3 regions of the Priestia sp. FSL R5-0597 genome follow, and region 2 is predicted to be linked to each of the others. Evidence: riboswitches for the same ligand, from Rfam matches in the RefSeq annotation. Region 2 holds a riboswitch; each other region holds the start of a gene.
The links. A riboswitch is a leader RNA that binds a small molecule or an ion and turns the genes downstream of it on or off. The one in region 2 is predicted to bind S-adenosylmethionine.
Positions count from the first base shown of each region.

Region 1: another riboswitch for S-adenosylmethionine. It lies ahead of metK (methionine adenosyltransferase); the one in region 2 lies ahead of MKX72_RS19585 (hypothetical protein).
Region 3: another riboswitch for S-adenosylmethionine. It lies ahead of mtnW (2,3-diketo-5-methylthiopentyl-1-phosphate enolase); the one in region 2 lies ahead of MKX72_RS19585 (hypothetical protein).

Region 1 covers NZ_JBBOUZ010000001.1:4,648,108-4,658,655, reverse strand. The annotation lists gene pckA (phosphoenolpyruvate carboxykinase (ATP)) at 1-458, opposite strand, end outside; SAM riboswitch class I at 832-949, shown strand; gene metK (methionine adenosyltransferase) at 1,082-2,284, shown strand; gene MKX72_RS24520 (glycosyltransferase family 4 protein) at 2,318-3,463, opposite strand; gene MKX72_RS24515 (phosphatase PAP2 family protein) at 3,482-4,006, opposite strand; gene MKX72_RS24510 (gamma carbonic anhydrase) at 4,198-4,725, opposite strand; gene MKX72_RS24505 (alpha/beta fold hydrolase) at 4,833-5,609, shown strand; gene MKX72_RS24500 (tetraprenyl-beta-curcumene synthase family protein) at 5,641-6,699, shown strand; gene MKX72_RS24495 (class I SAM-dependent methyltransferase) at 6,712-7,281, opposite strand; gene MKX72_RS24490 (TIGR01212 family radical SAM protein) at 7,278-8,240, opposite strand; gene MKX72_RS24485 (YtzC family protein) at 8,410-8,673, shown strand; gene MKX72_RS24480 (hypothetical protein) at 8,686-8,841, shown strand; gene MKX72_RS24475 (MDR family MFS transporter) at 9,000-10,187, shown strand; gene MKX72_RS24470 (GntP family permease) at 10,345-10,548, shown strand, end outside.
Region 2 covers NZ_JBBOUZ010000001.1:3,716,094-3,726,641, reverse strand. The annotation lists gene MKX72_RS19615 (GtrA family protein) at 1-21, shown strand, start outside; gene MKX72_RS19610 (DUF6044 family protein) at 59-1,744, shown strand; gene MKX72_RS19605 (glycosyltransferase family 2 protein) at 1,757-2,746, shown strand; gene MKX72_RS19600 (hypothetical protein) at 2,854-3,294, shown strand; gene MKX72_RS19595 (GNAT family N-acetyltransferase) at 3,376-3,822, shown strand; gene MKX72_RS19590 (hypothetical protein) at 3,835-4,131, opposite strand; SAM riboswitch class I at 4,253-4,354, shown strand; gene MKX72_RS19585 (hypothetical protein) at 4,424-4,762, shown strand; gene MKX72_RS19580 (DUF1540 domain-containing protein) at 4,863-5,021, shown strand; gene alaP (alanine permease AlaP) at 5,337-6,740, shown strand; gene MKX72_RS19570 (GNAT family N-acetyltransferase) at 6,981-7,820, shown strand; gene MKX72_RS19565 (GNAT family N-acetyltransferase) at 7,850-8,248, opposite strand; gene pdxR (MocR-like pyridoxine biosynthesis transcription factor PdxR) at 8,361-9,770, shown strand; gene MKX72_RS19555 (hypothetical protein) at 9,793-10,302, shown strand; gene MKX72_RS19550 (poly-gamma-glutamate hydrolase family protein) at 10,364-10,548, opposite strand, start outside.
Region 3 covers NZ_JBBOUZ010000001.1:1,252,135-1,262,682, reverse strand. The annotation lists gene MKX72_RS06395 (hypothetical protein) at 32-169, opposite strand; gene MKX72_RS06390 (CoA-disulfide reductase) at 295-1,635, opposite strand; gene MKX72_RS06385 (ABC transporter permease) at 1,722-2,756, opposite strand; gene MKX72_RS06380 (sugar ABC transporter ATP-binding protein) at 2,753-4,258, opposite strand; gene MKX72_RS06375 (sugar ABC transporter substrate-binding protein) at 4,275-5,351, opposite strand; gene MKX72_RS06370 (1,2-dihydroxy-3-keto-5-methylthiopentene dioxygenase) at 5,474-5,989, opposite strand; gene MKX72_RS06365 (methylthioribulose 1-phosphate dehydratase) at 6,005-6,643, opposite strand; gene MKX72_RS06360 (2-hydroxy-3-keto-5-methylthiopentenyl-1-phosphate phosphatase) at 6,640-7,305, opposite strand; gene mtnW (2,3-diketo-5-methylthiopentyl-1-phosphate enolase) at 7,302-8,546, opposite strand; SAM riboswitch class I at 8,627-8,733, opposite strand; gene MKX72_RS06350 (pyridoxal phosphate-dependent aminotransferase) at 8,864-10,036, opposite strand; gene MKX72_RS06345 (carbon-nitrogen family hydrolase) at 10,149-10,548, shown strand, end outside.

The sequences.
Region 1 (10,548 bases), 930 kb from region 2:
GGCTTCACATCATCATTTGTTTTTTGTTCAGCTGAAGGGCGAATGAATAACTGCTGAGCGAATAGGTTGTGCCATGCAAATTCATTAACTACTTGAATTGGTAACTGATACTTTTTATCAGCTCCAGCATATCCATTAAAAACAAAAAGTTCATCCTGCTTCTTTAAGTGGGTTAAGACTTTTTTGTATAGCGCATCGAATCGCTGAGCAGAAATTGGCTGATTGACGGGTCCCCATTCAACCGTTTTTGAAGATACAGCATCGCTTACAATAAATTTATCCAAAGGAGAGCGACCTGTATATTTTCCGGTTTCGACTGACACAGCACCTGTAGAAGTCAGCGTTCCTTCGCGTCGAGCTAGAATTTTTTCAACAAGTTGTGGAACAGATAATTGGTGTTTTGTTGTTTTTAATTGAAGCAAACCATTTAATTCGATAGACATATCAACAGTACTCATGTGCACTACCTTCCTTTTTAGCTATTATTTATTCATTAATGTTTGAAATTTATAATTAGTATAACACATTTATTTAATTATTCTATACTATTTAACTAAAAATGTTTGTGTATTATAAAAAAATGTACGTTATACCTATTTTAGACACATGTATATGTGCTAGAAGCGAAAAAAGTGAAGCTATTTCAAGTGAAAGCCTTTTTTTGGTCTGTCTTGTTAACCAAACTTCGTGATCATTCTTAATAAGGTATACTATTTTTAAATTTGAGTATGTTACATTAAAACAGATTCAAACATAAAGAGATGATTTCCATTTGAATGTTGTTGACAGTGAAGCGCTTTTTCATGTATTATATGTCCTTGAACGGATACTCTCTTATCCCGAGCTGGTGGAGGGACAGGCCCTGTGAAACCCAGCAACCATCGTCATTTTTTTGTGTAGACGATAAGGTGCTAACCTGATGCAAGGGCACAACCTTGATCGATAAGAGTGAAAGGCTTATGTAGAATTTGATACCTTTCCTCGATACAAGGAAAGGTTTTTTTATATTTTTTAACGTGTAATGAAAATAAGGGAATGAGTACCGTATCACAATGTATCGTATTTATAAGGAGGAAAACTGATGTCAACACAACGTCGTCTGTTCACGTCAGAATCTGTTACAGAGGGACATCCCGATAAAATTTGTGACCAAATTTCTGACTCAATTCTTGATGCTATCCTAGCAAAGGATCCAAATGCTCGTGTTGCTTGTGAAACAAGCGTAACAACTGGTTTAGTTTTAGTAAGCGGTGAAATTACAACTTCTACTTACGTGGATATTCCTAAAACAGTTCGTGAAACAATTAAAGGAATTGGCTATACTCGTGCAAAATACGGATTTGATGCTGAAACTTGTGCAGTATTAACATCTATCGACGAGCAGTCAGCTGATATCGCTGCTGGTGTAGACCAAGCGTTAGAAGCACGTGAAGGTCAAATGTCCGATGAAGAAATCGAAGCAATCGGAGCTGGAGACCAAGGGTTAATGTTTGGTTATGCATGTAACGAAACAAAAGAATTAATGCCTCTTCCAATTTCATTAGCTCATAAACTTGCTCGCCGTCTAACAGAAGTACGTAAAGAAGAAATTCTTCCTTACCTTCGCCCGGATGGTAAAACACAAGTAACAGTTGAATATGATGAAAACAACAAACCTGTTCGCATCGATACAATTGTTATTTCAACTCAGCATCACCCAGAAGTAACGTTAGAGCAAATTCAACGTAACTTAAAAGAATATGTAATTAATCCAGTTGTTCCAAATGAGTTAATTGATGAAAATACAAAGTATTTCATTAACCCAACAGGACGTTTCGTAATCGGCGGCCCTCAAGGAGATGCTGGTTTAACTGGTCGTAAAATTATCGTTGATACTTACGGCGGATATGCTCGTCACGGCGGCGGTGCATTCTCTGGTAAGGACGCAACAAAAGTAGACCGTTCAGCAGCTTATGCAGCTCGTTATGTTGCGAAAAACATTGTAGCAGCTGATCTTGCTGATAAATGTGAAGTACAACTAGCATATGCAATTGGTGTTGCACAGCCAGTATCTATTTCAATTGATACATTCGGTACAGGAAAAGTTTCTGAAGAAGTACTAGTAGATGTAGTACGCAAAAACTTTGACCTACGTCCAGCAGGCATCATTAAAATGCTTGATTTACGTCGCCCAATTTATAAGCAAACAGCAGCTTACGGTCACTTTGGTCGTACAGATGTGGAGCTTCCTTGGGAGTTCACAGACAAAGCTGAAGCATTAAAAACTCAAGCTTTAGCTAAATAATAAAAAAAATCTCCGTGAAAACGGAGATTTTTTTTATGCCCATTGAATACCTTCAGCAGATTTTTCTACGACATCTTCATATTCTGAAAGCAAATGCTGAAAAATGGCGTCCCATGATTGAGTAAGAGCATAGTGTCTCGCTGCATGGCCAAAGTGAAGCCGCTGGTGCAAATCATCAAGTAAACCTGTAATAGCCGAACTGAATTCTTCTAAGGAGTGAGGTTTGCAAAGGTAGCCGTTTCGCCCGTGCTGAACCATCTGTTTAACTCCTCCTGCATTTGCTGCCACCACGGGAGTTCCAGAAGCAAGAGACTCCAGTACGACATTTCCGAACGTTTCTGTTTCTGAAGGGAAAACAAACAAATCAGATGAAGAATAGATATGAGCAAGTTGCTTACCTTCAAGAAAGCCTGTAAATGTCATATGCTCAGATGCTTGCTGTTGCATTTGTTCTTTTAAAGGACCATCTCCCACAATAAGCCAGTGAACTTGGTGGCGGATATGATCAGGTAAAGATCGGGCAATTTTTAGTAAAAAATCAGCGTTCTTTTCTTTAGCTAACCTTCCTACATACGTTAAGATGTAGGGTTTTTTTATATTATATTTAATACGAATATCAAAGCGGTCATAGTGGGGATGGAACAATTTGTGATTTACCCCTCGCGACCAAATAGCTACGTTGTGAAACCCTTGTTTTTCTAGCTGCTGTTTGGTCACTTCGGAGGGAGCGAATAATTTTTGTACAGGTTTATAAAACCATTTCATATATTTTTGCAGTGGTACACGCATTTTTTCAAGTTCATAGTGAGATAAATAATCATCAAAATTGGTATGATAAGAGCCGACAAGAGGAATACCTAATCTTTTCCCGTAATAGGAGCCGCAAAGCCCCATTGTAAAAGGAGTGGCCAAATGAATAAGAGAAGGGTTGAATTCCTGCAGCTGCTTTTTAATTTTTAAAACGTTTGGCAATGAAAAGCGGCTGTTTGGATAAAGGAAAAACGGCATGCTAGGCGAGCGGTGAACATACGTTGAAAACGACCGATTATGAGCAAATTCAGGAGCAAATACCTGGATGGGAATTTGCTTTGATTTGACATACTGAGTAAATTGATAAAGTGTTTTAGCAGCTCCGTTAACTTCCGGAGCAAATGTATCTGTAAATAAAGCAATTCTCATGAGTACTCCTCCTATCAATTAGACTAAAAATATGTTCAGTGAAACAGCACCTGAAAAGATGCCGAGTATCAGGCCTACCATGACATCCGTCGGATAGTGCAGACCGAGATAAATTCTTGAAATGCCTACCGTTACTGCAAGCGGCAAAAGAACGGCAGCGAAGGCTGGGTAAGTAATCATCAGAGGGGTAACTAACGAAAAAATAGCCGTTGTATGCCCCGATGGAAATGAATGATCTTTTAATGGATTTTCTAATACTTTTGTATGCTTTAGTTGAATATAAGGCCGTTGTCTCGGATATAGCTTCTTAGCAATGGCAACAGGAATATGGCTAACGGCTAGAGAAAAGGCACAGGCGTAAGCGACGGATGAAGGATGCAGAAATAGCAGCAAGCACGCTATCACAATGGTAAACGTGGCTCCGCCGGCATGAGTTAGTAAACGTAAAAATCTATTTAAGTGCTTTCGATCAAAATGTTGATTTACACTTTTGAATAATCGGCATTCGGCATCGTATACATACTGAATTAACTTGGCTTTCATAGAGTCGCTCCCTTTTTAATAAATACGTCTTTATTATTCAGTTTAATCTTTAATTGTGGAGGCAGTACTAAAACGATGTAAATTAATATGGAAATTTCTTTACAATTGTGGAGAGAATAGAACATGATTAGAGAGTTTGTGGAGATACTAAAAAAATTCCCTCAGTATGACTTTCTGAGGGAACGTTTCCTTTATAATGAAGAATCAGATTTCTTAATAGACTTATAATACTGCCCTTTTTCTACATATTCTGTACGAATGCGCTGCATATCTTTTAAATCTTCCTCAGTCAGAGTGCGGATTACTTTAGCAGGTCGACCGAGTGCGAGAGTATTAGGTGGTATTTTTTTACCGGGAGGCACTAAACTTCCTGCACCGATAAAAGCACCTTCACCAATTTCCGCACCGTCTAAAATAATAGAGCCCATGCCAATGAGCGCGCGTTTGCGGATGATGGAGCTGTGTAAAATAACTTGATGTCCTACTGTCACATCATCCTCAATAAGCAAAGGAGCATTTGGGCTTTGATGGAGTGTTGATTGATCTTGTATATTTACTCGTTTCCCGATAATAGTAGGCGAAACATCTCCTCTAATAACGGTGTTAAACCAAATGCTGCTTTCTTCACCAATGGTGACATCTCCAGTAATCGTGACATAGTCTGCGAGGAAGCAGCTGGGTGCAATATTAGGCATTTTTTCTTTATACGGATAAATCATCAAATCATCTCCCTTTATTAGTTGAAAAAAAGTAGTAAATCTTCTAATGTAAGTGTACAAAGGTTTTTAAAGCAGGTAAACAAAAAAAGGAAGAAGGAGTAACTCAAATGCATAAATGGGAAGCAGTAAATCCAAAAGGCGTTATTGTCATGGTCCATGGAGCAGCGGAGCATCACGGGCGCTATCGCTGGCTGATTGAGATGTGGCGTTCGGTTGGAATGCACGTAATCATGGGAGACCTTCCTGGCCAAGGCTTAACAACGAGAAGAAGAGGACATATCCTATCCTTTGATGAATATGTATATGAAGTGGAAGAATGGGTACGTGAAGCGCAAAAATATGATTTGCCTATTTTCCTGTTAGGACATAGTATGGGAGGACTGGCGGTTATTCGTACGCTGCAGACAAAAAATCTTCCTATATGGGGTGCGATTCTTTCCTCACCTTGTCTAGGATTAAAAGAGCAAGTACCAGCTTACTTAGATATGTTATCTAAAGGATTAAATAAAGTCATGCCGAACAAACTTTTTGATTTGGGTCTTACTGTTGAAAAAGCAACAAGAAACCAAGAAGTTCGAGATGAAGATGAAAACGACTCACTGTACGTTACAAAAGTTTCTGTAAGATGGTACCGAGAATTGATTCAAGCTGTTAACTTAGCTTTTAAAGATATCGATCGTTTGCCGGATGTTCCGCTTCTTGTGATGCAGGCAGGAGAAGATAAAATTATTGAAAAGCTGATTGTTAGACAGTGGTTTGATGAAATAGAGCTAAGTGAAAAAATCTACAAAGAATGGTCTCAGCTGTATCACGAAATCTTTAATGAGCCTGAAAGAGAATACGTTTTTACATACGCGAAAAGCTTTGTTGATCTTCACATTTAATGAGTGCTGTCAGAAATTGAGGTGAAAATAAATGAAGATTCCGTCTCGTCCTATTTCATTAATGAGAAAAATTTATCGAGAAGTGTTTCCCGTCGTTCATCATGAGCTTAATCATTGGCGGGAACGGGCAAAAGAGATTCCTAATAAAGAATTACGCACTCAAGCATTGGCAAGTATCGATACAAAAACTTTTCATTGTGAAGGAGGCGGCATCCTATCGATTTTAGCGAAAGAAAACATGATTGAATGCGTAAAATTTATCGTTGCCTACCAAACAATCAGCGATTACTTAGATAACTTATGTGACCGCAGCAATTCGCTCGATCCTAAAGATTTTGCAGCCTTACATGAATCGATGCCAGATGCGTTGACTCCTCATGCACCTCTTGGGGATTACTATCGTTTTCGAACGGATAAAGACGATGGAGGATATTTAGCGGAACTTGTCCAGACTTGTCAGCAGTCCTTGCGAAAAGCCTGTAATTACCATATCGTCTCTTCACATTTATTAGAACTAGCTACTTATTATTGTGATTTGCAAATACATAAGCATGTTGAAATCAAGGAAAGAGTTCCACGATTAGAGAATTGGTTTGATGCTCACCGGCACAGTGTTCCTGAAATGGAGTGGTATGAATTTTCAGCGTGCTCTGGTTCAACGTTAGGCATTTTTTGTTTGGCCGCTTACAGTTTTCAAGAAGAGATGACCAAAGAAATGACGGAGAAAATAAAAGCGGGATATTTTCCTTATATTCAAGGTTTACATATTTTACTCGATTATTTAATTGACCAAGAAGAAGATAAAGCAGGAGGAGATTTGAACTTTTGTTTTTATTATCCTCACTATCAGCAAATGATGGACCGCTTTTTGCATTTTGTTGTAAAAGCGGACGAATATGCTAAAAAACTGCCGGATTATCACTTTCACTGCTTTATCTATAAGGGACTCCTGGGCGTTTATTTGTCCGATCAAAAAGTGAGGGCACAAAAACATGTTCATGTGAATGCACGTCGATTAATCAAAGCGGGGGGAGCACTCAGCTACTTTTTCTATATCAACGGACGCTTGTACCGAATGTTAAAAAGATAAGCCATATGCGGCTTATCTTTTTTCAATAGCAATGATGAACGGAGGATTGTTTTGCTGATTCATGAAGCGATATTGTAAAACATGGACGTCTTTTTGATCCAGATTTTGGACGTACGTTAGTAAATCGTCTCTTTCTTGTTTCCCTTGTTCGTGTCCGTGATAAATAACGAGCACAATCACTCCTTCAGGTGCTAGCAAATCAAGTAACTGCTCAATTGCAGAAATTGTTGTTTCAGAAGTGGTGACGATGTCTTTATCTCCACCTGGTAAATAACCTAAATTAAAGACAGCGCCCGTCACTCGTCCATTAATAGAGTGGGGAAGCATGCTTATATTGCTATGGCTTTCTTGGATAAGCGTGACTCGTTTTTCTACATGATGTTCTGTCAATCGCTGCTGAGTTGCTTGAATGGCTTGGGGCTGAATGTCAAATCCATATACATGACCTGTATCTCCGACTAAGTTGGCTAAGAACAATGTATCATGTCCATTTCCTGCTGTAGCATCAATCGCGACATCTCCTTCGGCCACAGCATTAGTGAGCAACGTGCGGGCAAAAGGCAGGATACGTTCTATTTTCATCTTTCCATCAACTCTTTTTCGTAATATTTTCCTTGATAGCTTTGGCGACGTTCGAGCTCTTGATCAATGGCATTTAATACGCTCCACTTATTTACGCTCCACATCGGTCCGATCATGAGGTCTATCGGTCCATCACCGGTAATACGATGAACAATCATCTCAGAAGGGATTACTTCGAGCTGATCGCATACAAGCTTTACATATTCTTCAAATGAAAGAAATTCAACAAGGCCCTTTTCATACTGTTTGACCATAGGAGTTCCTTTTAGTAAATGAAGCAGATGAATCTTAATTCCTTGAACGTCTAATTTTGCTACTTCCCGTACCGTTTCCATCATCATCTCAGGTGTTTCTAAAGGCAAACCATTAATGATGTGAGAACAAACGCGAATACCGTGTTTTCGAAGCTTTGCTACACCATCTACATAGCATTGATGATCGTGTGCCCGGTTGATAAGCAGTGAAGTTCGTTCATGAACAGTTTGCAGTCCAAGTTCTACCCATAGATAAGTTCGTTCATTTAATTCAGCCAAGTACTCCACCACATCGTCGGGGAGACAGTCAGGGCGCGTGGCGATAGAAAGCCCAACAACTCCGGGAAGCTTTAAGACCGCTTCATATTTTTCACGAAGCTCCTCAACAGGAGCGTGAGTGTTAGTGAATGCTTGAAAGTAAGCAACGTATTTTCCGTCTTTCCATTTATGATGCATTTTTTCACGGATTTCGTTAAATTGTGTCACAAGATCATCCGCTCTGTTTCCAGCGAAATCTCCTGAACCGGCAGCGCTGCAAAACGTACAGCCGCCGTGAGCTACCGTGCCGTCTCTGTTTGGACAATCAAATCCTCCATCTAAGGCTACTTTAAATACCTTATGGCCAAAGTGGTTACGTAAGTGGTAATTCCAGGTATGATAACGTTTGTTTTCAGATTTATACGGAAATGGGTTTGTCTGATTCAAATCAGCAACCTCCTTTTTACATGCAATATACATCAACAAATTGTATCAAAAACGTGAAAAAGTGCCAAACAAATTTAAGGATGCTTATATTTAACAGGTTCTTCTTGTCGTAAAGGAGAGTAAAGTTGCGCAAAATAAGACAGAAATGAACGAATAGGAGGAATAGACAATGACAACTCGTCAAGCAGTGGATCAACTTATGCAGCAGTGTGAAGATGCTATTCGCTTTGGACAAGGTCAGTTACAGGAAGGCATGAAACAAGAACATTACAATGACACTGAATATACAAAAGCACAGGAAAAATTAGAAAATGCTTATAAAGAAATTGAAGAGTTTTCTCACAGTGCAAATGCACAGCAAAGAGAGCAGCTATATCGCATGCGCCTGCAAGTTCAGCAGCTGCAAAATAAATTGATTACAACTCAGCATTAAGGAGAGGATTTTATGGCAACTCGTTCAAATCAAAATAACCCGGAACAAAAAACAAAAAACGGGATCAACAGCAATGATATTGAGCTAGGAAAAGATTTTGATCCTGTAAAAGAATTAAAAGCACGGAACAGCAAGCGTGCCCAGCCGGTTCGTTCGAAGCAAAAATAAGCGGTAAAAAGGTGATTTTGCATGATATTGTCATGTGAAATCACCTTTTTAAATAGTCAGCGAATTTCAAATAAATTGTCTATATGTAAAAGCATTGCGAACCCTTTAAGAAAAGACTAGAATGTACGTTGGCATTCGAATAGATAGGGGGGAGATCAATGCCCAAGTCACTTTGGTTTTTGATTATTGGTATGCTTGTAAACGTAACGGGAGCTTCGTTTTTATGGCCTCTCAATACAATTTATATAAATGAACATTTAGGAAAGTCGTTATCCGTTGCAGGAGTGGTTCTTATGCTGAACTCTGCTGCAAGCGTAGTGGGTAATTTACTAGGGGGAACGCTTTTTGACAAAATTGGAGGATATAAATCCATTTTATCAGGAATTATTATTACCCTTGTTGCATTAGTGGGACTGGTGTTTTTTCATGGTTGGCCTACATACGTTGTTCTCTTGGTTATTGTAGGATTTGGATCTGGTATTGTGTTTCCATCTATGTATGCAATGGCAGGCTCAGTCTGGCCACAAGGCGGAAGAAAAGCATTTAATGCGATGTACGTTGCTCAAAATGCAGGAGTGGCTATTGGCGCAGCGGTAGGGGGCGTTGTAGCATCCTATTCATTTACGTATATTTTCTTAGCTAATACAATTTTATACGTTATTTTTCTTCTTATTGCTATTTTTTCATACCGTCATATTTCGGTTACAGTTGGGCAAACGAATGTCCTTAATGAAGCCGGTAGTATTCAGCACAAAACGAAACTGACGGCCCTTCTTATTTTATGTACAGGATACGTATTATGCTGGGTCGCGTATGTTCAGTGGCAAACAACGATTGCTACGCATACGCGTGAGTTGAATATACCTCTTTCTAGCTACAGTTTGCTTTGGACGATTAACGGCATTTTAATTGTAGTCGGTCAGCCTTTGATTGTGCCTATCATTCAAAAAGTAGCAAAGACATTAAAAGTACAGGTTCTAATTGGAACGGTTATTTTTGTGGCTTCTTTCATCATCGTGGTGAATGCCACAACATTTTCGCAGTTCTTAACAGCAATGATTGTGTTAACAGTTGGAGAAATGTTTGTTTGGCCAGCAATTCCAGCTGTCGCAAGTCAGTTAGCTCCATCAGGAAAAGAAGGGTTTTATCAAGGCGTAGTCAACAGTATGGCTACTGCAGGTAAAATGATTGGCCCTCTCTTTGGAGGCATTATTTTCGATGCGTTTAATATGTCTACCCTGTGCTATTTATTAATTGCACTATTGTTATTTAGCATGTGTACAACATGGATATACGATTATAAATTAAAAGAAAAACGTCAGCGTTCACTAACCATCTCTAAATAAATAGAGGTGGTTTTATTTTTGACTGTTCAATAAACGTAGGAATGTCTTCAGTATTCCTTTAATAATATAGTAAGGGTCGTGACAAGCAAAGAAAGGAGTATATACCTGTAAAAATGTAAGCGTTTTCTAATTATATAACTTCTTGGGGGGCTAGAATATGCTTAGTATGATTGGATTAATTGGAGGATTATTGCTGCTCATTGTATTAACGATGAGAGGCATGAATTTATTTATAGCAGGTCCGCTTAGTGCTTTAGTTGTTGCGTTAACAAGCGGAATGCCTTTATTTCCACAGCTGGTGAAAGAAGGAGAAGCAAATTTTGTTGGGAATTATATGTCTGGTTTCACAGGATTTATTGCT
Region 2 (10,548 bases):
GAAGCAGTCGTCCACGATTAGCTTTTAGTCATTATGAAATGGAAATAGGTGTTAACAGATGAAGAAAGAAACAGCTATGAATAAAGAAAAAACATTGCTTATTATCGCTTTCCTTTTGCTGCTTGCGTATGTATCTCCTATGTTTTTGCTTGGGGAAAATTCACATATACGCGTGCATGATAATTTAGACTCAAATATTACGTGGTATAAAGTTCTGCATCGAAGCGGAGAGCTGTTTGGCTCCAGTCATGCCGTATTACCTCAAATTATTAACGGATTGCCGAGGAATACGTTTGGAACAGAATTTAGCGGTATCCAGTGGCTGTATGGTGTATTCCCGACCATGCTTGCATACAGCCTGAGTCAAACGATCACGCGCGTATTTGCTTTAATTGGAATGTATTTATTATTAAAAAAGCATTTTATTAAAAGCAAGGATGCGTATGCGATTCGAGTGCTTGTATCGCTTGCTTTTGCACTTACGCCATTTTGGCCTTCGGGCATGCTGAGTACATTAGGACAGCCGCTAGCGCTGTGGGCGTTTTTAACCATTCGAAACCGCGAAGGAACGTGGAAGGAATGGCTTACACTTTTACTGCTCCCGTTTTACGCGAGCTTTGTGCTCGGGTTTTTCTTCTTTTTAGCAGCGATGGGGCTGCTATGGCTAAGAGACGTAGTAAAAAAACGAGCGTGGAATATTCCTTTTTTAAGCAGTATTGCAGCGATGACTGCTGTCTTTCTGCTCATTGAATACCGACTTGTTGATTCGCTTTTATTTCCGGAGGCCCCGACGAGTCGAAATGAATTTTTAAGCTCTACTCTAAGCTTTGGACATTCCGTTCGCCTTGCTTTGAAGAACTATACGCTCGGGCATACGCATGTAATGACGCTTCATACTTTTGTCATTTTACCGCTTTCTTTTGTCGTATTGTGGTTTGTTGCTCGAAATCGCAAGGAAAAGCTTGACAAAACGTTTTTGCAGTTATTTATTCTTAATCTACTACTGTCGATTTGGTATGCGTTTTGGTTTTATAAAGGTTGGGAGCCGCTAAAAGAAAAATATCAGCTTTTTAATACGTTCAACTTTGCTAGATTTCACTTTTTACGCCCGCTCATTATTTATTTGATGTTTGCCGTTGGCAGCTATGTTTTATGGAAAAGGAGCAAGGCGTGGAAAAAGTTTGTGTGGGTATGTTTGATTTTACAGCTGCTTGTGTTATTTATAGCAAATCCTGAACTTTACTATCGCTACAATCACGAGCCTTCAGTCAAAGAATTTTATGCTGTGCATCAGTTTGATGAAATAAGCAGATATATTGGAAAACCTAAATCATCTTATCGCGTAGCGAGCATAGGGCTTCATCCATCAATTGCTCAGTATAACGGCTTTTATACGCTAGATACGTATAACAACTTCTATCCGTTAACATATAAACATGAGTTTCGCAAAATTATTGCCAAAGAGCTTGATAAAAATAAAAAACTAGAAAGCTACTATGATCATTGGGGCAATCGCTGCTATGTGTTTGTTAGTGAGCTAGGGAAAAAATATGATTACCGAAAAGACTCAACGAAAAAAATCCGTCATTTGCAGCTTAATATCAGCCAATTTAAGAAAATGGGCGGTCGCTATATTTTTTCAGCTGTGCCAATTGAAAATGCTGAAAGCGACGGTTTGCACTTTTTAAAAGCATTTAACGATAAACAGTCCGCTTGGAAAGTGTATGTATATGAAGCAAAGTAAGGGGGCAATAACATGAACAGACCTATTTTAACGATCGTGGTTCCATGCTACAACGAAGAAGAAGTATTCACAGAGACGTCTTTTCAATTAACTACTGTAGTAAAAGAACTAATTAATGAACGACTTGTATCAAGTGAAAGTACCATTTTATTTGTAGACGATGGAAGTAAAGACAGCACGTGGTCGCTTATTGAAAAAGAAAGCTGCAGCAATTTGTTTGTAAAAGGGTTAAAGTTAGCGCGAAATGTAGGACATCAAAATGCTTTGCTTGCAGGACTAGAAGTAGCTCATAAGCAATCTGACTGCGTCATTTCCATTGACGCGGATTTGCAAGATGATAGCAGCGTCATTCGTACTTTTGTAGAGAAATATTGGCTTGGGTATGAAGTTGTATATGGCGTTCGAGACAGCAGAGAAACCGATACATTTTTCAAACGAACCACGGCAGTAGGGTTTTATCGTTTTATGAACAAGCTAGGAATTCAGCTCGTTCAAAATCACGCTGATTTTCGCCTTATGAGCAAACGTGCTCTTGGTGAACTCATGAAATATAAAGAAGGAAACGTCTTTTTGCGGGGCCTTGTACCATTAGTAGGATTTCGCTCCACGGAAGTCACATATGACCGCAAAGAACGGACGGCGGGTGAGTCAAAATATCCGCTAAAGAAAATGCTCGCTTTTGCATTTGACGGGATTACGTCTTTTAGCGTAGCACCTATACGCTTACTGACGCTGCTTGGAGGAGCTTCGTTTCTCTTTAGTATTTTGTTTGGCATTTATGCGCTGATTCAAAAATATTTAGATCATACGCAAATTGGCTGGACGTCTCTTATTTTATCAATTTGGCTTGTAGGCGGCCTGCAGCTAATGGGAATAGGTCTTGTCGGAGAATACATTGGCAAGATTTTCAACGAAGTGAAACAGCGTCCTAAATATGCGATTGAAAGAGATTTATATACAAAACACTCGTTAGACACACAAAAAGATTTGCTGATGCATTAATTAAGAAGCTTCTCCTGAATGGAGAGGCTTTTTTGTTAAAGTGTTTATCATAATTTTTAAGGTAATAGGAGATGCTACTACTAAAATTTCTAAGGAGATCAAAATCTATGAAAAGACTACTTTATACAGTCAGCACTTTTTGTTTTGTTTGGCTTGCTTTTGCAACCATTCATGTCAGCGCTCTTTCGATTGAGAAACTTCCAATGAAGAAATCATCTGAACAATGGTCGGTCGAACTGACAAAAGCGAGCATGACGGGAGATAATCAGCTAAAGTGGAAAAATAACGTCTATCATACATATGGATTAACCGTTGAAAACATTGGAAAAGACGTAGAGCGTGTGCAGGTCCAAGCTTTTCGGCACGAAGGAAAAAATAAGGCGAAATACAGCTTGTTTTCTCCTATTGAAAGGTCTAACTTAAGCAAAAGCGGTCAGCGTTTTCGCTATGCCAATTTTGCTGTTCCTGGAAAAGCGGCAGGCTTAGACATCATGATTAACTGGACGGATGAACAAGGCAACCATCAAGAACATTTTGAATTTAAATAAAAGTCTTCGCTTAGGCGAAGACTTTTTTTTGCAGGAATTTATCTCTGTATGTGGAAAACGAACACGAAAGGAGAGATTGTGATGATTGCAAAAGCTACTGAAGAAGAAATACAGGAAATTCGGACGAAATCTGCTGATGCGCTGTTTGAAGGAACAACGCATCAGTTTCAACCGTCAACTGAACGCGTAAATGAACTAATTGATAATGCCCTTGAAAAAGGGTGTTATTATTTAGTATCTAGACAAGAAAATAAACTTGCAGGCTGGGTTTTTGTCGGTCCATCTGCCGACTTCTTTTCAAAAGCAGAAATTGGCTTTATCTACGAGTTATATGTTTTACCAGAATACCGCGGGCAAGGTCTAGCCAAGCCGTTAATGCAAAAAGCAATTGATGAATTGTCTATCAAAGGATACCCTGAAATCAGACTCAGCGTTCATGCTGGGAATTTTGCACAGCATGTGTACCGTGAACTTGGATTTGTAGATAAACAAATATCAATGAGCCTACAGGTGGCAAAACGTCCGTAATGTTGGTGAATGTCAGCGAGTCCATAAAACATAAGATGTTATACATGCGATGAGGTTCGGTAATGAAAGTAAAAGTAAATAAGTAGCCCAAACGGCGCCTTTATCTAGTACTTCAACAGCTCCTCTACCTGTATGATCTGAGGCGGGGGGATCTTCAAGTGCGTTCATAATCAGAGCCGCCGCTGCTAAAATAATCCCTCCAATGCTTCCGGTTGTTTTGACAATTGCAATATGGAAAGTAGATGAAAAAGCAATGCTAAGAAGCAGCAGCAAGCTTCCCAAAAAAGCAGATAACATATATCGTTTCATGTGCTCACCATCCTTTATAAAATCATACCATATTTTACTTCTTTTTTCTTTTTATTGAAAAGCTATTGACGTAACCTATAAAACATATTAGAATAGTCAGAAATAATTTAAAAGCGAAATATTCTTATCTAGAGAGGTGGAGGGACTGGCCCTTTGAAGCCTCAGCAACCACAATTATTGAATGGTGCTAATTCCAGCATAGCCTAGCTCTGACAGATAAGAAGAGGAATCTTTTTCTATGATGAAATCCTCTTCTTAGGAAGAAACATTTCGTATAGAAAAGGTGATGACATTGAAAAATACACAACAGGCGCTAAGCGTTGATGATTATTTAGATCTATACTTGTTAGCAAAAGAACTAAAAGACGAAACGTGGCAGCAGGAAATTTTAGCCGCGCTAAAAACGAAGCAAAATCGTTCATTTGAAGACAAACAATCCGCACTCGTTCAAGAAATATGGGAAGATTTTAAACAGTTAAATGAAGATATTTCTTTTACGTATCGCTTAATTCAAGAAGAGCCAACTAATGAACAGTTTCAAGTTAAATTAAGGAACTTGAGAGAACGGCGGATCACGCTGAGTCGTGAATTATATTTAGCTAAAAAACAGTATGTTGAACACACGCAGTAAAAGGATCCGCTTGATAAACAAGCGGTTTTTTTGCATGTAAATGTTAGAAGCGTTCTATTTCGGGTAGTAAATAGATAAGACAAAAAAAGGAGGGATAACAGTGGCCCAAGGTGTATTATGTGAAGTGAATGAGTGCATGTATTGGAAATCGGGAAATAAATGCAGTGCAGAGTCCATTTACGTTGTGAGTCCTGAAAGTAGTCACCATGTTTCTGAAACGGAAGAACCTGGCTGTAAAACTTTTGAACCCGCGAGATAAATGCTAGTTTTATAAAAAAGCATAAAATGAACGATGCGCTGACGGAGTTGAGTCGGCGTTTTTCTATTTTTAAAAAAATACTATTACTTAGGTGCGATAATAAATACATAGTAAAAAAGCAGTGTCTACGTCTAATTGTGCGTTTAAACAAAATGATACGATATTTTTTTTGTTTTTCGACAAAAGAAAAACGAGAGAAAGGTGATAGAATAAAAATATACAGCCTAGCTGACTTTTAGCATAAATTTATATGAAAGCGCTAACAAAAAGCTGTATTCATCTCGTTTTGACAGATTGGAAAAAGGGGAGACGTTTATGCAGGGGAAAACTCAGGGGAAAGAATTGAAACGCGGGTTAGAAGAAAGACATGTGACGCTGATGTCCTTAGGAGCAGCCATAGGGGTAGGGCTGTTTCTTGGATCTGCATCTGCTATTAAATTAGCAGGGCCGGGAATATTATTGGCGTATGGATTTAGCGGAATGATTATGTTTTTTATTATGAGAGCACTTGGAGAAATGGCGATTCAAAAACCTGTTGCAGGTTCATTCAGCAAGTACGCGCGCGACTATTTAGGGCCCCTTGCTGGTTATCTAACAGGTTGGAACTACTGGTTTTTATGGGTTGTAACATGTATGGCTGAAATTACAGCCGTTGGTATTTATATGGGATATTGGTATCCGGATGTACCAAACTGGATTTGGGCGTTATCGGCGCTTGTCATCATGACAACAGTTAACTTCTTAGCTGTTAAGGCATATGGTGAACTGGAATTTTGGTTTGCACTTATTAAAATTTTAGCGATTGTGTTAATGATTGCCGTTGGATTATTAATGATTGTGTTTGGAATCGGGAACGGCGGCGTTGCGACGGGTATTAAAAACTTATGGGACAACGGCGGGCTGTTCCCGAACGGATTCAAAGGTATTTTACTGTCGCTGCAAATGGTTATGTTTGCATATTTAGGAATTGAAATGATCGGCGTTACCGCGGGAGAAGTGAAAAATCCAGAAAAATCTCTAGCAAGAGCGATTGATTCGGTCTTTTGGCGTATTCTTATTTTCTACGTTGGTGCATTATTTGTCATTATGTCGATTTATCCTTGGCAAGAAATTGGTTCACAGGGAAGCCCGTTTGTATTAACATTTGAAAAAATCGGGATTCCAGCAGCGGCAGGCATTATTAACTTTGTGGTGCTAACAGCAGCTCTTTCTTCTTGTAACAGCGGTATTTTTAGTACAGGCCGTATGCTGTTTAACTTAGCAGAGCACGGAGAAGCTCCAAAAGGATACGGTCAGCTGACAAAAGGCGGCGTACCTGGAAAAGCTGTTTTAGCATCAGCGGGTGCGTTATTAGTCGGAGTAGCGTTAAACTACATTGTGCCTGCCAAAGTATTTACGTGGGTAACAAGCATTGCAACATTCGGTGCGATTTGGACTTGGGGAATTATTTTGCTTTCTCAAATTAAGTATCGCAAAACGCTAAAAAAAGGTGAAGAGGCAAAGTTAAAATACAAAATGCCTTTATTTCCGTTAACGTCTTATGTGTCACTTGCGTTCCTAGCGCTGGTGGTTGTTCTTATGGCGTACAATCCAGATACAAGAATTGCAGTTGTTATCGGACCACTATGGTTTATCGGTCTTATTATCGCGTACTACGCAAAAGGATTTCATAAACGAAGTCAAGGTTCAGCTGGGACTGAGCAAAAGCTAGTGAAATGAACGAAAAGACCTCTTTCTTGGAAAGAGGTCTTTTTTCATTAGTTTATGTGCGAATGATTAGTTTTTTTGAAGGGATTATTGATACATATGAATAATGTAGAAAATATTCTATTTATTCTGTACTATTTAGTTAGAGAATTCATTAATGATTAAATGGTAATTGGAAGTGGATAAGTATGGTAGTTTTACGTTTTTTAACGCCACACAGTGCATCGAAAAGTTGGGAGGAAATAGGCAGAAATGATAGAAAGATTTAGTGAAAAAGACATAAAGGGTTTGCTAGTGCTATCTAAGTTGGAAAAATGGGATTATAGCGAAGCGGATTTACATACGATTTTTTCAACTGGAGACGTATTTGGACATAGAAATGAGAAAGGTGACATTGTATCAAGCGTAGCAGTAGTTTTATATGAAAATCAGTCAGCTTTTATAGGAATGGTAATTGTGAGAAAAGATTATCGAAAACAAGGGTTAGCCGGGCAGCTCATGAAGCACTGTTTGCAAATTCTTTCTCCTGAGGTGAATGCCTACTTAATTGCGACAAAAGAAGGTGAGCACTTATATAAAAAAGCAGGGTTCAAAACCGTGGACTATGTAAGTAAATATATAAGCAGTGAATACATACCAAGAGCATTTAAAGCTTCAGGGTTTTATACACGATCCTTAACGAGAAGGGACTTCAAAGAGGTTTTAAAGCTTGATGAAGCAGCATTTGGAGATAATAGAAAGCTATTTTTAAAAAGTAGAATTCAGCAAGCTGAAAAAGCAGTTGTCTTACAAAACGAACAAAATAAAATAATGGGTTATGGTTTAGCGGTTCGTACCCCGAGCAATATCGTGATTGGTCCCGTAGTTGCTCCACACGCTGAAGCAGCAATGCTAGTCATTGATGAACTAGCGAAGAGTTACAAAGAAAAGCTGAGAATTGACCTGTCTTCTCATGAGGAAACGTTAAAGAAACTTGTGGAAAATCACGGGTTTCAGCTTCAAAATGAGCCTCCTGTTATGGCGTATGGCGTCAATTCCCTATCTGCTAGACAGGGCAACCTTTTTGCTATAGCAGCTCAGGCGTTTGGATAAAAAGAAAGGAGAAGCTCCTTTCTTCGCGTCTACCGAATTCTCCCAATTTTAAACCCATTATCAATCTGATGAAAGCCGACTTTTGGATAGTAGTTCATTGCAGAAGGAGCGGAAAGTAAAATGAGCGCGGCTTCTTCACCGATTTCTGATTGAACGTGCTTGATGAGCTGTGTGCCGATTCCTTGATTTTGATAGTCTTTTACGACAGCTAAATCCGATAAATAGCAGCAGTAGCTAAAATCTGTTAACGCTCTGGCTATGCCAATGAGTTCGCTGTCTTTCCAAGCGGTAACAGTAAGGGAAGCATAATCAAGCATTCTTTGAATCCGATCAAGATCTTGTGCCGGACGTTTAATACCTGAATGTACAAACACTTCAGCAGCTTGTTCGGCACGGATTGAGACGTTGGTTTTGTAAGTAATGGTCATTGTGTCATCTCCTTGATTTATAAGATATAGTCCAGTATATGAAGAATCTGAATTGAGAATAAGTGTCAGAAACAGTAAATTTAATAGTGTCAGTTAGAAAGGAAAGAACATCATGTTAGAGTTAATGCCTTTGCTCGATAAAAGAAAAGCAGATCCCTTATACATGCAGCTTTATACTTACATAAAAAAACAAATTCAAAAAGGCACCATTCCGCCTCATGAAAAACTGCCTTCTAAACGAAAGTTAGCTCTTCATTTAAGCATTAGCCAAAATACGGTTGAAGCGGCTTATGTACAGTTAGAAGCTGAAGGCTATATCGAGATACTAGCCAGGAAAGGAGCATTTGTAAAAGAGATAAAAAATGAAGTCGTGCTTCAAAAACAGCCTCCCGCCTATGTCTCTTTACCGCAAGAAGAAGGGAAATCAACTGTCATTGACTTTAGCCATGGAAAGGTAGACGTAGAAAAATTTCCGTATAACACGTGGAAAAAGCTAACGGTTCAAACAATTTATCATGATGAAAGCCAGCTTTTTTATAGCGGACATCCACAGGGCGAACTGCTTCTTCGTCAAGAAATTGCAGCGTATCTTTATCATTCAAGAGGAGTGCGCTGCACAGCGGAGCAAATTGTGATAGGTGCAGGTACACAGTACCTCATGTGGCTGCTTTCTGTCATTCTAGGAAAAGAAAAGATAATTGGGTTCGAAAACCCAGGCTTTCACCGAACGAGGCACGTTTTTCAAGAACAAGGCATGTCGGTCGTCCCTATTTCTCTTGATAGTTCTGGCTTGAAAGTGAAGGAACTGAAAGAAAGCGGAGCGGATGCGGTGTACATTACGCCGTCTCATCAATTTCCTGTTGGGATGGTCATGCCGATAGCAAGAAGACTTGAACTATTAGAGTGGGCGGCAGAAACGAATGGCTATATCATAGAGGATGACTATGACGGAGAATTTCGCTATAAAGGAAAACCGATTCCGGCCCTTCAAGGATTAGATCAAGACGATCGCGTTATTTATACGGGTACGTTTTCAAAATCGTTGATGCCTTCTCTTCGAATAAGTTATGCCGTGCTGCCACACCGGCTTCTTACAAGTTATATGAAACACTGTGGACTTTTTAAACAGCCTGTTTCAAGGCTTCATCAGCATACGCTTTTTCTGTTTATGAAAGAAGGGCACTGGGAACGTCACTTGAATAAAATGAGAACAGCATACCGTAAAAAACAAGCGCTGCTGCTAGATTGTTTGACTACTATTATGGGAGAACGTGTAGATGTTATTGGAGAACATTCTGGCTTGCATATTCTTCTTAAGTTAAAAAAAGGAATGAGTGAACAGAAACTAATTGAAGCAGCTGCCAAACAAGGGGTAACGATTTATCCAACATCTATTTATTATCATAGTGCGGGTGAAAACAACACGCCTTATGTATTGCTTGGATTTGCAGGACTGTCTGATGGAGAAATAAAAACAGGTGTAAACCTGCTGTTTAAAGCTTGGTTTGAACAGCAGGATTGAGAGGTACGCTGGGGGGATTTCTATGAAAGTAAAGCGAAAATTGTTTGGTTTATGGACAGGAGAGCTTACGGCAGCTTTACTGTTTGCTGCGCTGTGGATAGGGTACTTAAATGAGTTTTCTCATCTGGCTTTTTATTTAACAACGTTTTCAAGTGTGTATGCTTTTATTATACTTGAGTTTATCCTGTTTCAAGGAAGCTTGTACTGGTTTATGAAATGGAGGCGGGTGAGCCGAAAAGAAGATTCTCATTTGCCCTCCAGCTACATTCAGTTGTTTCTGCTTTTTAAAAAAATGAATAAAATTCTTCTTACGTTAGGTTTAGGTGTACTCATTTACCACTATATGCAGTTAGGGGTTAAGGGACTTGCTTTTTTTCTAGGCCTTTACGCGTTTGCTTGGATTGAATATATTAACTACTATGTGATTAGACTTTCTTATCAAAGTCCAAGTGAAATCAAAGAATTTTTTGAGCAAAAAGGCTTTAAACGATCTATTTTAGCGAGAGAAATAGATAAAAACCAGCGCGTTTGATTACACAGACTGCGCTGGTTTTTTTGTCTGGAAATCAAGGAATAAGGCAAGAGTCGATAAATTAGTGAACTTGAAGGTAAAGGAAAGTTTGATAGGAAGAAGATGCTTCTTGTAAGGAAGTAACAAATGTATAAAAAAGCGGTGTTACATTCATGCGGTTGTTTCTCGACCAGTCATGGTTTGCGAAAAATGATTTTCTTAGTTCGGCTGTGAGTTCAAGCTGCACTCCGGCTTTTAGCAGATTAT
Region 3 (10,548 bases), 2.5 Mb from region 2:
ACGAACAAATGAGATACATGAGCTGGACTGCTTATGACACCGCAATTGATTTCCGTGCAAGGCTTCGCTTTCCGCGGGCGGCCGCTGAGCCTCCTCGTCGCTTTCGCTCCTGCCGGGTCTCACCTGTTCCGCTTTTCCCGCAGGAGTCTTCTCCTTGCCCTCCAATCAATTGCTAGAAGGAACGAAACAAATAAAACGATGTGCACCATCACAAAAAAAGAACCACTCATCAAACAGGTTGATGAATGGTTCTTTTTTTACTTGGACTCAACTACTTTTGTCCCAGCCTCTTTTTTATTCAGCTTTTTGAGCAGCGATTTGTACAGCATCCCATACCGTAGCAAAAGGAGGGGCATATGAAAGATCTAGCATGGTTATTTCATCTGTTGTGAGGCGGCAAGTAATAGCTGTCGCAAATACATCGATTCGTTTTGCAACTCCTTCTTTCCCAATCATTTGAACTCCTAAAATCTCTTTTGTTTCAGGATGATAAACAAGTTTTATGACCATCTTCTCAGCTCCTGGATAGTAAGAAGCATGACTCGGAGCCTCGGCTGTGATGGCTTTGTATAAAAGAGAATTTTCTCTTGCTTCTCTTTCTGAGATGCCGGTTTTTCCAATTTCATAGTCCATCACTTTGACAATACTTGTACCTAGAACACCCGGAAATTCTCTATTTTCTCCCCCTAATCGGTAACCAAGAACCCTTCCTTGCTTATTGGCAATGGTTCCAAGAGCAATATGAACATCTTTTTTTAATACGCGGTGATAGCTCGTTGCACAATCTCCCGCTGCGTAGATATGAGGCACGTTGGTTTCCAACTTCTCGTTTACTAAAATAGCTCCATTTTCAAGCATTCTTAGTCCGTTTCTTTCTAAGAATTGCGTATTCGGACGAACTCCTACATTTACAATCACTAAATCCGTTTGGTACGTTTGACGGTTTGTTTGAACGTGAGTGACGGAACCATCTGAATGCAGCAATGCTTCCACTTCTTCTTCGAAATGAAATAAAATATCGTCATCTAGCTGCTTTTGTAAATGCTCTGCCATGTCTTGATCTAAAATAGATAGAATCTGCTTTCCCTGTTCAATGACCCGTACTTCTTTTCCCAAAGCCTTCATTGCTTCAGCTACTTCCATTCCGACATATCCTCCACCAATAATAGTGACTTTTTCTACGGAGTGAGCCTGTAGATATGTATAGATTCTTTCGCTGTCTTCTAATGACTTTAATGTGCATACATTCGGCATGTTATCACTCATAAAATTAGGTTTAACAGCCGTTGTTCCAGTTGCAATGATGAGTTCATCATATGTTATCTCTTTTTCAGCGTGCGTTTTGACATCTTGTGCTACTATGTATTTCTTTGTATGGTTTACTTCTTTAACTTCGTGAAAAAGATGGACGGAGATATTTCGCTCTTCAAACTCTTGTTTCGTACGAGCAATCAAATCGTCTTTTTCTTTTACAACACCTGACAAATAGTAAGGCATGCCACATGCGCTGTAAGAAATATCTCCACCTTTTTCAAACACAAGGATTTCCACTTCTTCTTTTTCTTTCATCCGGCGAAGCTGTGAAGCTGCGCTCATTCCGGCGGCTACTCCTCCTATAATGACGACACGTTTCATCTATACTCCCTCTTTCTACATAAATAATAGATTATACTATTGTTTTTCCTTATTCTTCCCGATTTCAAACGAAAAAAAACGGCTGTTTACACAGCCGTAGATGTTTGTTTCGAGCGGTAATACGTTAAAGCCAAGGCTCCTGCTAATACAGCTCCTTTAATAATATCTTGCATATAATACGGAACATTTAGCATCGTTAATCCATTTAACAGCACACCAATTAAAATAGAGCCAATCAGCGTCCCGAATACATTCGGTTTCCCTGCTCCAAATACGGAAAAGCCAATGTATGTCGCAGCTACGGCATCCATTAAAAATGGTGAGCCTGCGTTCACTTCTCCTACTCCAATACGGGCAGCTAAAACGACTCCTCCAATTCCAGCAAGCAAACCTGAAAACATATAGGCATACATACGATAACGATTAACCGGTACACCCGAAAGTCTTGCTGCTTCTATGTTACCTCCTGTTACGTAGAAAAAACGACCAAACTTTGTATAGGAAAAAACGATATGAACAAGCAGCACAGTCAGCAGCATAATGATCACAGGGACGGGAATACCTAGAAAGTGACCTTGCCCCAGCGCAAGGAAAGAAGGAATGAAAATTCCCGGAGCTCTTTCTCCGCTTGGTAAAGGCATATTGGTATAAATAGCTGAGCCTTTTGTATACGTTAATAAAATCCCCTGTACGATAAACATCATGGAAAGCGTGGCTAAAATATCAGGAATCTTTACTTTCACTACTAAAAAAGCATTCACTAACCCGATGAGAAGCGATGCAATAATCGGAACAATGATCGCAACTGCAATTTCTTGTCTGTGTAAAACGAGCATAGAAGCTGATAAAATAGTGGCTAAACCAGCCGTAGATCCTACAGATAAGTCGAGTCCGTTGACCGTTAACGATATCGTTACACCAAGCGCAATTAAGGTAACAATGGAAATAGAGCGCAGAATATCACTAATGTTTTCTCCTGTTAAAAAGTTAGGTGTGGCAATGGAAAAAATAATCATAATAACAAAAATCATTAAGACTGTCCCATATTTGTAAAAAAAGTCGAAAACGCTTATTTTTCTCTTTGGTTTCGCTACAGGTTCTGTTACATACTCCGCACTCATCCTTTTACTCCTCCTGCTGTATAATAAAATAATTTTTCACTAGTTGCTTCTTCTTTGGATAATTCTTTCACGATTTTCCCGTTGTACATAACATAAATTCGATCCGCTACCCCTAGCAGCTCCTCGAATTCACAGGTTGCATAAACAACGCCTTTTTGCTGTGACACAAGCCCTGTAATTAAGTCGAATATCTCTCGCTTAGAGCCCACATCAACCCCTTTAGTTGGCTCATCGAACAACAGTACGTCAGAATCCGTAACAAGCCATTTTCCGATTGCTACTTTCTGCTGATTTCCACCGCTTAACGTTCCAACTGACTGCTCGATAGAATGAGACTTTACGCCAACTTGCCCAGTCGTTTTCTGCGCTTTTTCTTTGATCTTTCCTCGCTTTAGAAACGAATAATTTGTAAAGCGGGACAGACTTGGCAAAACTAAGTTATCGGCAATCGATTCATGAACAAAAATTCCTTCTTTTCTTCGTTCTTCAGGAACAAGAGAAAGACCTTGTGCAATATAATAATACGGCTGCTTATTCAACTTTAGTTTCTTGCCTTTTAACCGAACGCTGCCGCTGACATATTGCTCTAAACCAAATAGACTTCGGCAAAGCTCCGTTTTCCCTGCTCCTACAAGCCCTGCAATACCGACTACCTCTCCTTCTTTTACATGAAAAGAGATATTCGAAAGGCGCCCTGGAAGGGATAATGCTTCTACATGTAAAAGTTCGTTTCCAACTTCTACTGATTTTTTGACCCACTGTTTTACAGAAGACGTTCCTAACATGAGCGTAATCACGTCTTCAATTGATGTATGTGAAGTTTCTTTTGTAGCTACATAGCGTCCGTCCTTTAAAACCGTTAAGCGGTCGCAAATATCAACCACTTCTTGAAGGCGATGTGAAATATAAATAATGCCTACTCCGCTTTTCTTCAGCTCTCTCATCACAGAAAACAATTGTTTCGTCTCTTCCACACTAAGAGGTGCGGTTGGTTCATCCAAAATTAAATAATCAACATTCTGTACAATTGCACGTGCAATAAGCACCTGCTGTTTTTCTGATAGAGTTAGATCAACAACATTTTTTTTAACGGATAAAGAAGAACCAAGTAAAGAAAGAGCTTCTTCCGCTTTCTTATAAATAGATTTCCAGTTTACAAATGTCTTACTTTTCTTAGAAACCTGCACGTCTAACACAATGTTTTCAGCTACTGATAGCGAAGGAATCAGCGCTACATCGACTTCTTGGTGTACAATGCCGATGCCGTGGCTCTTCGCTTCTTTAGGAGAAGAAATAGAGATTTCTCCTCCGTCTTTGTAAATCTTTCCTTCGTACTCGTCGTAAGCTCCGCACAATATTTTCATCAACGTACTTTTACCGGCACCATTGGCTCCCAATAAAGCATGAATTTCCCCTTTTTGAACAGTAAAATCAACTTTGTTCAGCGCTTGAAAAGAACCAAAGTTTTTTGTAATGTTCTTCATTGAAAGCTCGTTCGTCATGTCTGTCCCTCCACTTCTACTCTTTTTTACCCCATTCTTCTACGTACTGACTAAGCTGGTCCATATTAATCGTTTGATTAGGCAAGTCAGTTTGTTTGACTAAAACCGGATCAAAGGAATAATAACGAGGGATCTCTTGACCGGAAATCTTTTTAAGAAGCAGATCAACCTGCTTTTCTCCTACTGAAGCTGGGTTTACAGCAGCTGACGCTTTCCACGGGCTGTTTTTTGCCTGCATCATTTGCAGGTCTTCATCAGATAAGTCCACTCCATATACCTTAATCTCATCTCGTCCTGCTTCTTTAATCGCTCTTGTGACTCCTTTTGCAAATTCGTCCCAAGGTGCCCAAACGGCTGCAATGTCTCCTTTATTTGGATACTGCTTTAATACAGCCGCCATTTTATTTTGAGTGTCTAGAGAGGTGTTGTCTGTTGCGCTTCCAAATGTGGCAATTTGTTTTACATCTGGATAGCGATTCATCATAATTTTATAAATGCTGTCGCGTTTTTCCATCGGTGCAAAGCCTCCAACAAACGCATATACAATATTTCCTTTTCCGTTAATGTCCTGCATCATTTGCTTTAGCCCCTGGAGCGCAAGCATATAATCATCTTGGTCAATCGTTGTAACGCCTTCTACTTTTAATTCTACGTCTGTTGCAATAACGGGAATCCCTTTTGCAATCGCGCGCTTCACGCCAGGTTCAAGGGTTTCAGCCCGGCCGTGGTCAATCATAATACCGTCAACATTTTGGTTAATAGCCGTGTCTAAATACGCCGCCATTTTAGATTGATCATTATTAGAATCAGAAACGGATAGCTGTACTCCTGCTTTTTTAGCCGCTTTTGTCACACCTGTTATGTACTGAGCAGCGTGAGTGCCTGACGTAAATTCAGAAATAAGAGCAATTTTTGTATCTTTCGTAATCTTTTTTCCTTCTTGCTGTACAGGCTTAGCAGAAGCCGCTTGCTGCGCTGGAGCTGCCTGTGCTTTCTCGTTTAGACTTGGCTGTTCTTTCGTGCAGGCAGCCAGCGCAAAAACTAGAAGCACGAGCAAAGTAAGTGGCCACAGCATTTTTTTACTCTTTTTCATGGTGTTCCTCCTATTAAACTTATTATTCATATAAAAATAGTTAGTTTTATAATAATCCAAAGAATACCCCGCTTTTAGATGTAAAAGCGGGGTGATCATGACCTATGCTTTACAAGTAGTTGTTATGCGTAAATAGGTACCCATCCTTCAGTTGTCACGAAAATTCGCACAGCGACTACTTTACGATCTTCCATTAGTGTAAAGTAATGAAGAATGTTTTCTGGTACTGAAATTAAATCGCCCGGCTCTAATTCAACATCAAAAAATTCACCGTCTTTTCCTTGAATAACAAAGATTCCATGACCGCTTACGATAAAGCGAACTTCGTCATCTGTATGAATATGCTTGCGCTGAAAGTTTTTTAACAATTCATCAATGTTTGGTGTAGATTCCGATAACGAGATAACATCTTGAGCTTTATAGCCGCGGCGTTCAGAAATATCTTTAATATCCTCACCAAAAGCGTTTAAAATTTCTGTTTTTTCTTCATCAGTTAAATCATATTTTTCACGAAGATTTTCTGGAAGTTTTGTAATATCCCAGTTTTCATAAATAACTTCATTGTTTGCCAGAAAAGCTGATACTTCCTCTTGAGTTTCAATTCTTTTATTATTTACATGTAAGCGAATTTGCGCCATTTTTATTTCCTCCTTTTATAAATGCACCTTTGGCTTAATGCCTTTAAGTGATAGTAATTTCACATGGTAGCTAAATAGAAATTCATAGGCTTCTAGCGCTTTTTTTGTTTCAAACGCATTTTTCCCCCATACCGTAATTCCGTGGTTACGAATTAAAATCGCGCCTTGATCGCCTTTTATATGATGAGAAAATTCTTCTGCTAGTGTCGGAATATCCGCGTAATTCGGAATAATCGGAACAGTAATTTCCGCATCTTCCTCCCAAATACCCAGTGCCTTAATAATTTCTTGGCCTTTGAATGAAATAAACCCTTCATCTCCGTACAGTTCAGAGATCACGTTGTTGTCGATTGTATGTACATGAAGGCTGCACCCAGCATTCGTTGACTCGTAAATCTTAACGTGTAAAAGCGTTTCAGCAGAAGGCTTTAAATGCGTTTCTTCTGCAGGCTTCCCGTATTGATCAACTAACAAAAAGTCTTCATTTGTGCGTTTTCTTTTATCTTTTCCACTTGCTGATACAAAGAAAGTTGTCGGATTTTGATCCACTTTAATCGCTAAGTTTCCGCTTGTACCGAAGAACCAATCGCGCTCTGCCAACTCATCTTTTATATCTGCAAGCTCGTGTAATCTTTGCTGAGCCATAATACTCATGCTTTCACCTCTTCTGTTAATTCTTGTAAATGGTGAATCACATCATAAAAAGTAGAAAAAGGACGATACGGTAGAGATAGCTCTTCGCATTTTTTAATTAAAAAGTCACGCGCAATGACAGTGTCAGCTAATTTGGCAGCCTGCAAATCTGTAATTGAATCGCCAATAACAACCGTATGATCTCTTTCATCTGCAAGATGGCGAATAATCGTTGGCTTACAGCAGCCGCAGTCATTTGTACACTGTTTATCACATGTATGAGGCCACGTAATGGAAATATGCTCACCGGAAAAATCAGATCCGTTGCAGTAGAGCATTTCCTCTGCAACTCGATTTCCCAAAAGCGGTTTTACAAAAAAGTCAATTCCTCCGCTTACAATATAAAGCGGAATATGATGCTCTTTTGTATAGGCAATAAAATCATCAAATCCATCTCGAATAGCAGACGTCTCTAAAATATAAGAAATAATATCTTCCTTTAATTCCACGGGAAGCAAGGCAAACATTTGCCCTACTCCTTCTTGAATGGAGACGCGCTGTGCTAGCACGTCGTCTTTAATACTTTCCCACTCCGGAGGAGCAAATTGTTTCATAATAGCAATAATGTTATCGCTATTTGTGATTGTTCCATCAAAGTCACAAAAGATTTTTAACGATGTCATGCTTTCACCTCTACTGTTCCCCATAGTTGCAAAGCTTTTTGCAACTCTTTTGATTCTTCCGCTTTTTCGGCTAGTGTTTGATGAGAGAGTACTCCATCTATCGCCGCACGGAATGCTTTTCCTCCTCCGATAGCGCCGTCTGGATGACCGTGAACTCCGCCTCCTGCATTAATAATGCTGTCGATTCCAAAGTCCTTCACAAGCTGCGGTACCATTCCAGGATGAATTCCTGCTGAAGGAACCGGGAAAGTCTGCTTATATTTGTACACAGGACGCGTTAATTCGTAGGCAATGCCTGTCGTATCTTCAAGAGAAAGCGCTACGCTTCCGTATGGTGATGGAAACAGTGAGAAATCTGCTCCGGCTAAGCGCAATAGTTTTCCAAGCAGTAATGAATTTGAAAAACCGTAAAACTCTGATGGCGTAAGCGCTCCGCTAACAGCTGGGTGTGCCATAATCGGCAAGTTAATTTCATCATCTTCTCGAAGTGCCTGCAGTACGTCTAACCCGTAAGCAAATACGTTGAATAAAAGAGCATCGGCTCCTAGCTCAGCTGCTTTTCTCGCTTTTTCTTTTAATTCAAACGTTCGTCCCGTTAAATTAACAGCATACAGCGTGCGGTGTCCCGTTTTTTCGTATACGTCATTCAGTACTTTTTTTCCTTCTGTAACGCGAGTTTCAAAAGGTGTTCGTTCACTATCAAACAAAATCTCGTCGTCTTTAACCAAATCCACTCCGCCAAGCGCTTGCTCACGCAGCTGAGTTGTTAAGTACGTCATGTCTCTTCCAATCACGCCTTTAAAAATACTCATCACAAGCGGACGGTCATAAACGCCTAGTTTCTCTCGTATACCTTCTATTCCAAAGCGCGGTCCTGGGAATTCAGCTAATAATTCATCAGGAAAATCCAAGTCTAATAATTTCACTTTTCCATCAAGTGATAGTTTTCCGAAAACCGTAACTAAAATAGCCGGTAAATCTCTTGAAAAGTTGGCAGTTGGATAAGCAATTTTGACAATAGCCTGCTTAACCTCTCCGCCTAAATATCCGTTAACACGTTCGCAGTCTTGAAGCTCAGTTACGGATACGACGCGCCCTTTATGCTTTTGAAGCTGTTGTTGATCTAAAAGCGGCAGACCTGTCCATGAGCCGACGGTTAGTCCTAAAGCAATTCCTTCCGCTTTTTTATGAAAATTTCCTTTATTGTCATGTAGTAAGTAGCTTGCAACGATTTCACTCATTATGCTAAAAACTCCCTTGCTGTTTAATATCGTTAATAAAAAAAACCTCTTCTGTGATTAAGAAGAGGCTTTCGTTGCTCTTCTTATCTCTCAGCTGCTGCTGCAAGAATTAGCACCGTGCTTAACATGCGTTAAGTCGGTTGCCGGGCTTCATCGGGCTAGTCCCTCCACCTACTCTTAATAAGAAAGTTGCTATTTATTTAAATTGAATTCGTAGATTATATACTAAATAAAAAATACCGCTAGGATTTATCGGTTATTAATCTCGTTAACTTCTTACATATTAAGCCAACTCAAAAAGGATTGTCAATGCGTTTTTAAAATAAATTTAATTTTTTTATTCGAGATACAGCTTCTCTCATGCGCTCTTCATCCGTCAGCAGTCCTACGCGCACATAGCCTTCACCATATGTTCCGAAGCCTACTCCAGGTGCCACTACAACGTGGGCTTTTTCAAGAAGTAAATCTGAAAATTGTTCAGAAGTATATCCTTTAGGAACTTTTAGCCATGCAAAAAAGGAACCCGCTGGAGATGTAACGTCCCAACCAATTTCTTGAAGCCCTTGAATAAAGGTATTGCGTCTAGATTCATAGCGCTTAACTAAATCATTCACACATTGTTGAGATTCTAACAGAGCTGCCGCTGCTGCCTCTTGAACCGCCCCAAAGAGGCTGACATACATATGATCTTGAAGAAGATTAATAGCTTCTACTACACTTTCATTTCCTACAGCAAATCCAACTCGCCATCCCGCCATGTTATACGTTTTAGAAAGAGTATAAATTTCAATTCCCGTCTCTTTTGCACCAGGAGTCTGTAAAAAGCTGATTGGCTTTTTACCATCAAATCCAATGGCTCCGTAGGCAAAGTCGTGTACCACACAAATATCGTGCTTGGCAGCAAACGCCACGGTGTCTTCAAAAAATTCTGCCGTTGCCACTGCACCGGTAGGATTATTCGGATAGTTTAAAAACATGAGCTTTGCCTGTTCTTTAGCACGTTCACCTATCTCTTCGTATACGGGCAGAAAATGATTTTCAGCCGTGAGCGGCATCACTTCCATCTTTGCTTTTGCAAGCTCTACTCCAGACCAGTAATCAGGATATCCAGGATCCGGAACCAGCACCGTATCTCCAGGGTTTAATAAGCACTGCGGGATTTCAACAAGTCCACCCTTCCCGCCAAACAAAATAGCTACTTCTTTTTCAGGATCCACATCAACGCCATATTCTCGTTTATAAAAAGTCGCAACGGCCTCTTTCAAAAACTGGTGCCCCCGAAATGGAGAATATTTATGATGCATAGGATTAGCACTTGCTTTTTGGAGTGTTTCTACAATATGTGAAGGAGTGGGCTGATCAGGATTTCCCTGCCCTAAGTTAATAACGTCGTGCCCTTGGGCCATTACTTTTCCTACCTTGCCTACAAGTGATGCAAAAAATTGTTTTGGTAAACTTTTTAATAGTTCCGATTGCTCAAATTGTTTCATCATCGCACACCTTCTCAAAAAATTCTTGAAATTCTAGTCACAAATAATATATTGTAATACTCAACTTGTAAAGTCATTTTTTTCAACTACTAAAAAAAGGACGGATGATAAAGTGAGTGTAAAAATCACGTGTTTGCAGCTTGATATTGCGTTTGGAAACCCAACTAAAAACCGAAAATATATTCAACAAAAAATGACGGAAGCTCTAAAAGAAAACCCTGACATCCTTGTGCTTCCTGAGCTATGGGATACAGCTTATGATTTGACGCGGCTAGACGAAATTGCCGATGATGAAGGACAGCAGGCCAAGCAATTAATCTCTCAATTTGCTAAAACGAACGAAGTAAATATTGTGGCAGGTTCGATCGCGAAAAAAACAGAGCAAGGCGTCACAAATACGATGTATATTTTCGATCGAAAAGGTCGTGAAGTGTCACAATACAGTAAGCTGCACTTATTTAAATTAATGGATGAGCACCTCTATCTAGAAGCAGGAACAGCAAAAAATCTTT